DNA from 3 places in the Streptomyces tyrfis genome. Region 2 is predicted to be linked to each of the others. Evidence: riboswitches for the same ligand, from Rfam matches in the RefSeq annotation. Region 2 holds a riboswitch; each other region holds the start of a gene.
What was found. Region 2 has a riboswitch for cyclic di-AMP ahead of WA762_RS03145 (M23 family metallopeptidase). Riboswitches for the same ligand answer to the same signal wherever they lie in the genome.
Positions count from the first base shown of each region.

Region 1 (2,257 bases), on a different contig from region 2:
AGCGGTACGACTCCGGACGGAACGGCGCTTCGCCGGGCGGAAGACGCGGCGGCCGCCCCGGCCCGGACATGCGAAGGCCCCGGCACGGTGCTGCCGGGGCCTTCGGGCGGTTGCGGGCGGAACGCCGGTCAGACCGCGACGCCGTGAGCGCGCAGATACGCGACGGGGTCGATGTCGGAGCCGTAGGCGGGAGTGGTCCGGGCCTCGAAGTGCAGGTGCGGGCCGGTGGAGTTGCCGGTCGAGCCGGACAGCCCGATCTGCTGACCCGCCAGGACGCTCTGCCCGACCCGGACGCCGATCGAGGAGAGGTGCCCGTACTGCGTGTACGTGCCGTCCGTCATCCGGAGCACGATGTTGTTGCCGTACGCGCCGCCCCAGCCGGCCTCGACGACCGTACCGGAGCCGATGGCGACGACGGAGCTGCCGGAAGCCGCGTGGAAGTCGATGCCCGAGTGGCTTCCGGAGGACCAGAGCGAACCGCTGGACTTGTACCCGGTGGTGACGTAGGAGCCCGCCACCGGAAGCCGGAAGGCGCCCAGGCGGGCGCGCTCGGCGGAGCGGGCGGCCCGCGCCTCGGCGGCGCGCTTCTCCTCGGCCCGGGCCTTCGCCCTGGCCGCGGCGCGCTTCTCGGCCTCGGCCTTTCGCTGGGCCGCCGCCTTCGCCTCGGCGACGTCGGCCTGGTGCTGCTGAGCCGCGGCCTGGGCGTCGATCCGGTCGGCGATGACGTCCTCGATGGCGATGACCTGGTTCAGTCCGGTCTCGTCGACGGCGGGGGCCTCTGTCTCCGCGGCCAGAGCCGGAGAGGCGACGCCTCCGACGACGCCGGTGGCGGCCAGGGCCGCGACCCCGGCGATCTTCGCACCGGTGCACGTCAGCCGGTTCGGGGCACGATGCTTCCCGGTGGCACGGGTGAACGCCATGAAGTGGCTGGTCCTTTCCTTCCTTCTCGCCTACCGGGTTAGCTGACGGGTTCGGAGCAGGAAGGTCTCCTACGGGCGTCCCGGCCTCATGAAGACCCGGACGTCCGATTCACCCCAGGGACTGCGTGGGTCCCCGGCTCCCTCGGGCGTATGCCCGGCGGGGACTCGGCGATGGCTGTCCGGTGCGTCGCGGTCGCGACGTACGAGGGGCGAACAGCCTGGTAGACGCTATGCGCCTGTCTGTTCGTTCGCCAAACGCACAAGCCGTTTTGTAGCGCATGCCACAGGGCGTACGGGCAACCCCGCCGCCGGAACGGATCTCGGGGAAGGCCCGGCGAGACATCGCCCACAGGGCTCCCCCTCACATCCGCGCGGCGGGTGCCGCCCCGCGCCCGGCGCACGTCGAGGAGGCCTTTTCCCGTACCTCGGGGCCGGGACGGCATCCGCCCGCACGCGGACGAGGCCGGGCGCCCGCTTCCCCGCCCCGTCGCCCGCACCGGGGCCGCGGGAGCACGGGGCGAGCCCCGCCCCCGGGCGCGCCCGGGCGCCGCCGTCAGCCGGTGACCACCGACACCTCACCGATGCCCAGCGCCCGCACCGGCTCCTGGATCCGGGACGCGTCCCCGACGAGGATCGTCACCAGCCGGTCGACCGGGAAGGCGTTGACCACGGCCGCGGTCGCCTCGACCGTGCCGGCCTCCGCGAGCCGGGCGTACAGGTGGGCCTGGTAGTCGTCCGGAAGATGCTGCTCCACCTGGTCGGCGAGGGTGCTGGCGACCGAGGCCGCCATCTCGAACTTCAACGGTGCGACGCCCACGAGGTTCTGCACCGCGGTCTCGCGCTCCTCGTCGGTGAGCCCCTCGGCCGCCAGCGTCCGCAGGACCGTCCACAGGTCCGACAACGCCGGTCCGGTCGACTCGGTGTCCACCGATCCGCTGATCGCGAGCATGGCCGCACCGGTCGCCCCGGTGGCGGAGTCCGGGGCCGAGGAACGCATGACCTGGGCGAAGGCCCGGACACCGTAGGTGTAGCCCTTCTCCTCGCGCAGCACCCGGTCCAGCCGCGAGGTGAGCGTGCCGCCCAGGCAGTACGTGCCCAGCACCTGGGCCGGCCACACGCTGTCGTGCCGGTCGGCCCCGATCCGGCCGATCAGCATCTGCGTCTGCACCGCGCCCGGACGGTCCACGACGACCACGCGACCGGTGTCGTCGGCCGTGATCGGCGGGGCCGGACGCGGCTCGGCGGTGTCGCCGGACCAGTCCCCGAGCGTCTCGGCGAGCAGGGCCTCCAGATCGATGCCGGTCAGGTCGCCGACGACCACGGCGGTCGCCGCGGAC
Region 1 covers NZ_JBAGJZ010000005.1:110,532-112,788, reverse strand. Annotated here, with positions in the region: gene WA762_RS05735 (M23 family metallopeptidase) at 129-920, opposite strand; cyclic di-AMP (ydaO/yuaA leader) riboswitch at 934-1,101, opposite strand; gene WA762_RS05730 (M16 family metallopeptidase) at 1,474-2,257, opposite strand, start outside.
Region 1: another riboswitch for cyclic di-AMP. It lies ahead of WA762_RS05735 (M23 family metallopeptidase); the one in region 2 lies ahead of WA762_RS03145 (M23 family metallopeptidase).

Region 2 (2,257 bases):
GTCCGGGGGCGAGGCCCTTGCTCCGGTTCAGGGGTTGAGGCCCTTGCTCCGCAGCCAGGTCATCGGGTCGACGCCCGTGCCGTCGGAGGCGTGAACCTCCAGGTGCAGGTGCGGGCCCGTCACATTGCCGGTCGCGCCGACCCGGCCGATGGTCTCACCGGTGGAGACCTTCTGACCGACGCTGACGCCGATGGACGACTGGTGGCAGTACCACAGCTCCGTGCCGTCCTCCAGCTCCAGCACCGTGCGGTAGCCGTACGAGCCGGACCAGCCCGCCGACTTGACGGTGCCTCCGTGGATGGCCTTGAGCGGGGTGCCCGTCGGGGCCGCGAAGTCGAGGCCGGTGTGGTGGCCGGAGGCCCACATCGTGCCGGCCTGGCCGAAGGTCGAGGTGAGGGTGTACGAGCTGGTCGGGATGGCGTAGCTGGCGGCGAGCTTGGCCAGCCGGAGGGCCTCGGCCTTCTTCTTGGCCTCCTCCTCCGCCTTCTTCTTCTCGGCGGCGGCCTTGGCCTCGGCCTCGTCCTGCTGCTTCTTGGCCTCGGCGGCGGCCTTCTCCGCGGCGGCCTTCTCCTGGGCCTCACGGGCCTCGGCGTCGGCGGCGGACTGCTGCTGCTCGGCCTGCTGGAGGATGCGGGCGCGGAGCGCCTCGCCCGCGTCGGTCGCGCCCTGCTCGGCCTCGGCGGTGGTGATGCCGGCGGTGGTGAGCGGGTCGGTGGTCCCGGCTTTGTCGTCCTCGGACGAGCCGGGGAGGAGGGAGCCCACTCCGGGCAGGGACGAGGCGTCCGGCAGGTTGTCCGCGATGGAGTCGGGGAGGGAGATGGAGACCGGGGGCTTGCTCTGCGCGGTGGCCATGCCGCCCGCGCCGACCGCCGCGATGACGCCGACCCCGAGCACCGCGGAGCTGCGGGCCAGTCCGTTGCGCTGCTTGGCGACCCGGTGCTTGCCGCGTACCGGGCGGACGGACTCCTCGGTGGGGTTCCACTCCCCCCAGGCGCGCTCGGGACCGCGGTCGCCGTCGACGCCGAACTCCCCGACGGGCAGGCCCGCGGCGGAGAACGCGTCCGGTCCGGCCCCATGATCCACGACGCCGTCGGAGCCGTGTCCGGGAGCGGTCACCGCCGCCATCCCGATCGTCCCGTGGTCGGAGCCGTAGACGACACCGGGGGCGGAGTCGTAACCGGGATCCATGCCATAACCGGAATCCATGCCGTAACCGGGGACCGTGCCATATCCGGAATCCGTGCAGTAAGCGGAATCCGCGCCATGACCGGGGCCGAAGTCGGCGCCGTGGCCGGGGCCGAATGCGGAGTCGAGCCGGACGGGGGCCTCGGGGGCAGGCTGGTTGGACGCCACGGGGGCGCACTCCTTTCCTTCCTTCTCGCCTACCGGGTTAGCTGACGGGTTCGGAGCAGGAAGGTCTCCTACGGACCCGCGCCTCTCACGAGACACGAATGTCCGATTCACCCCAAGGTGATGGTTCCCCGGTTCCCTCTCGGGATTCGGCGCACGCGCACGGTGCCGCCTCTGGCGACGGCTGGGACGACCGCGCTGCGTTATCGAACGTTAATAGACACCCGGGTCCGATTCCAAGCCGTTCCCACTGATCGCTCACGCCTCTGGCCTGGACTTTACGGGATATCTCGGGGCGTACCCAGACGAGTTGAACACCCCTCAGCCACTACCCCGTTTCTGACGTTGCGTCAAATGTTATGCGGAGAGATGTTCCCCGATCACGCACCGTGGCAACCGCGGCGGCCGGCGCACCGGGCGCCGCGACAGCCGGCGCACCGGGCGCAGTACGGCGCGGCGTTCACGGCGCGGCGCGTCGGCCACAGCGCGGCGCGGCACGGGCGAACCTGCCACGGCCGGCGCGGGCGAACCGGTCACGGCCGACGCGGCCGAACCGCCCGCGCCACGCCGCGCCCGCCCGGTCACTCCGGGTCGGCCCCGACGATCCGGACGGTCCTGCGCCGGTCCGGCTGCCCCGCCGCCGGACGCACGACCGCGAGAAGGGCCATGTCGTCGGTGGACACGCCTCCCGTGTGCAGCCGCACGTCATCGGTCAGCGCGGACAGCAGCTCCTCCGGCCCGGGGAAGATCCGTCCGCGCAGCCGGGCCGCCGGATCATAGAAGATCCCCCCGGCGTCCCGCGCCTCGGAGAGCCCGTCCGTGTACAGCAGCAGCGTCGTCCCGGGCGACAGTTCCCACTCGTCCGCCCGGTCGGGCCACGCCCCCAGGTCCATCCCGAGCGGCAGCG
Region 2 covers NZ_JBAGJZ010000002.1:245,685-247,941, reverse strand. Annotated here, with positions in the region: gene WA762_RS03145 (M23 family metallopeptidase) at 28-1,125, opposite strand; cyclic di-AMP (ydaO/yuaA leader) riboswitch at 1,365-1,515, opposite strand; gene WA762_RS03140 (PP2C family protein-serine/threonine phosphatase) at 1,932-2,257, opposite strand, start outside.

Region 3 (2,257 bases), on a different contig from region 2:
GCCTTCTCGACGCCCTTGCCCTGGTAGCGGTTGGGGTCGCCGTCACGAAGCTCGATGGCCTCGAACGCACCGGTGGAGGCGCCGGACGGCACGGCAGCACGGCCCGTGCTGCCGTCGTCGAGGCCGACCTCGACCTCGACCGTGGGGTTTCCGCGGGAGTCGAGGATTTCCCGGGCTACGACGACGTCGATGGACGGCACGAGGCATCTCCTTCTGGGATATGACACTGGTTCTGCAGGGTCACTTTGGCCTTGCGACAAGAGCCTAACCGGCCCCGCCCGCTCAGCCCGACGACCGCCCGCCCCCTGGGACGAAAAAGGACCCGAGAGGTCACGTTCCGGACAAACGGGCAGAAGATTACAGATCAGTAACTACAACAGTTGAACGAGCGGCCCCGCACACGAGCGCCGCCCGCCGGCGGCGTGCGCGGGCGGCATACGCCCGGGCGCGCCGCGCTTCGTACTCGGGCGCGGCGCACACCCGGGCGCGGGGCGCGTGGGGCCGCGTCGGCGCGCGGCGCGTGCGCCGAGCAGAAACCCCGGCCCGGCGCGCAGGGGAGCGCGCCGGGCCGGGGAGTCCGGAGAGGAGAGGGGTCCGGACTACTTCGTCAGGTGGAGCTGCTGACCCGGGTAGATCAGGTCGGCGTTCTCGACGATGTCCTTGTTCAGCTCGAACAGCCGCTGCCAGCCGCCCTTGACGCCGTGCTCGGCGGCGATCTTGCTGAGCGAGTCGCCGGAGGCGACCTGGTACTCGCCGTCGCCCTTCTTGACCTTCTTGCCGGTCGGGGTGGTGACGGTCTTCTTCGACTCGGCCTGCGGCGCGGCGGGGCGGTCGGAACGGGAGGCGGGGGCCTGGCCGCGCTCGGCCTGCTGCGGCTGGGCCTGGGCCGACTGGCGCTTCGGCTGCGTCTGCTTCTTCGGAGCCGCCTGGGTGCTCTGCTTCTTCGCGGAGGTGTTGACGCCCGGGTCGACGCCGTCGTTGCGCAGGTTGCCGGCGGAGGCGCAGCCCCAGGCGCCCGGGCCCTGCATGGCGAGGAGGCGCTCGGCGGTGGCGATCTGCTGGGCCTTGGTGGCCAGGTCGGCGCGGGGGGCGTACTGCAGACCGCCGGCGGCGGCCCAGCTGGACTGCGAGAACTGCAGGCCGCCGTAGTAGCCGTTGCCGGTGTTGATGGACCAGTTGCCGCCGGACTCGCACTGGGCGACGGCGTCCCAGGTGGCGACGGAGGCGGCGGAGGCGCCGGTCGCGCCCATCAGCGGAACGGCGACGGCGGAGCCGGCGACACCGGCGAGCGTGGCGACACGGACGGCCTTGGACGGGCGGCGGTGCTTGCCCTTGCCGGAAAACAGCATGGAACGTCTCCTCACCGACGCCTACGAGGTGAGCTGTCGGGTTCGGGCGAGTGAGTTGCCCGGTCGCGCGTCCTAGCGCGCGACTTCACCCCAAGCCGGTCCTGACGCGTCTTTCGACGGTCCGGGCCGGCGCCTACCTGGTTCCCCCGCTCCTGCCTACGGCGCTTGACGCGTCTGTGTCCCTCCGACCGACGGCAGGATTCGGCGTGACGGTCGACGGGGCCCGCGGTGCGAGCGGTTCCGACCGTAAACACATATAACCCTCATATTCAAAGATGGACACATCGGACAATCATCCCGTACTTGCATCTGAGGAACCGTCGTTTTCGCAGGTCGGAGCGGACACGGACAACTTCGGCGAACGCGACACGCCAGCGAACGCAAAGAGACCCATGTCTCACTTACACATAAGCGGACATAGGTCTCTGAACTACCCCAGGATTTGAGGCCCCCTCAGCCGGTCGACCGGCCCTCTCAGTCGGCGTTCACACCGAGATCGAGGCTCTGGCCGGGGAGGATGAGGTCCGGGTCGTCGCCCACGACATCCTTGTTGGCGTCGTAGAGCGCGGGCCATCCGCCGGGAACTTTCTGTGCGTCAGCAATTGCCCAGAGATTGTCACCCGGACGGACGGTGTACGCGTCGTCGGCCGCCGGGGCGGCCGCGTCGCGCGCCCCGCCCTCGCCGCGCGAGGCGTGGCGGCCCGACTCGCGGTCGAGGCCGCCGTCCGAGTCGCCCCGGCCCTCCTCGGCGGCCGGCGCCCCCCGATGCCTGCCGCCCGCGCCCGACGCCTCGTCGGACTCCCCGGACGGAGCCGAGGGGGTGAGTGAATCCGTCATATCCCCTGATTCGGGCGAACGGTGCGTATCGGAGGGCGGGGTGGCCGACTCTCCGGACGGGGACTCCTCCG
Region 3 covers NZ_JBAGJZ010000051.1:49,200-51,456, reverse strand. Annotated here, with positions in the region: gene eno (phosphopyruvate hydratase) at 1-200, opposite strand, end outside; gene WA762_RS29655 (transglycosylase family protein) at 600-1,349, opposite strand; cyclic di-AMP (ydaO/yuaA leader) riboswitch at 1,353-1,523, opposite strand; gene WA762_RS29650 (transglycosylase family protein) at 1,824-2,257, opposite strand, start outside.
Region 3: another riboswitch for cyclic di-AMP. It lies ahead of WA762_RS29655 (transglycosylase family protein); the one in region 2 lies ahead of WA762_RS03145 (M23 family metallopeptidase).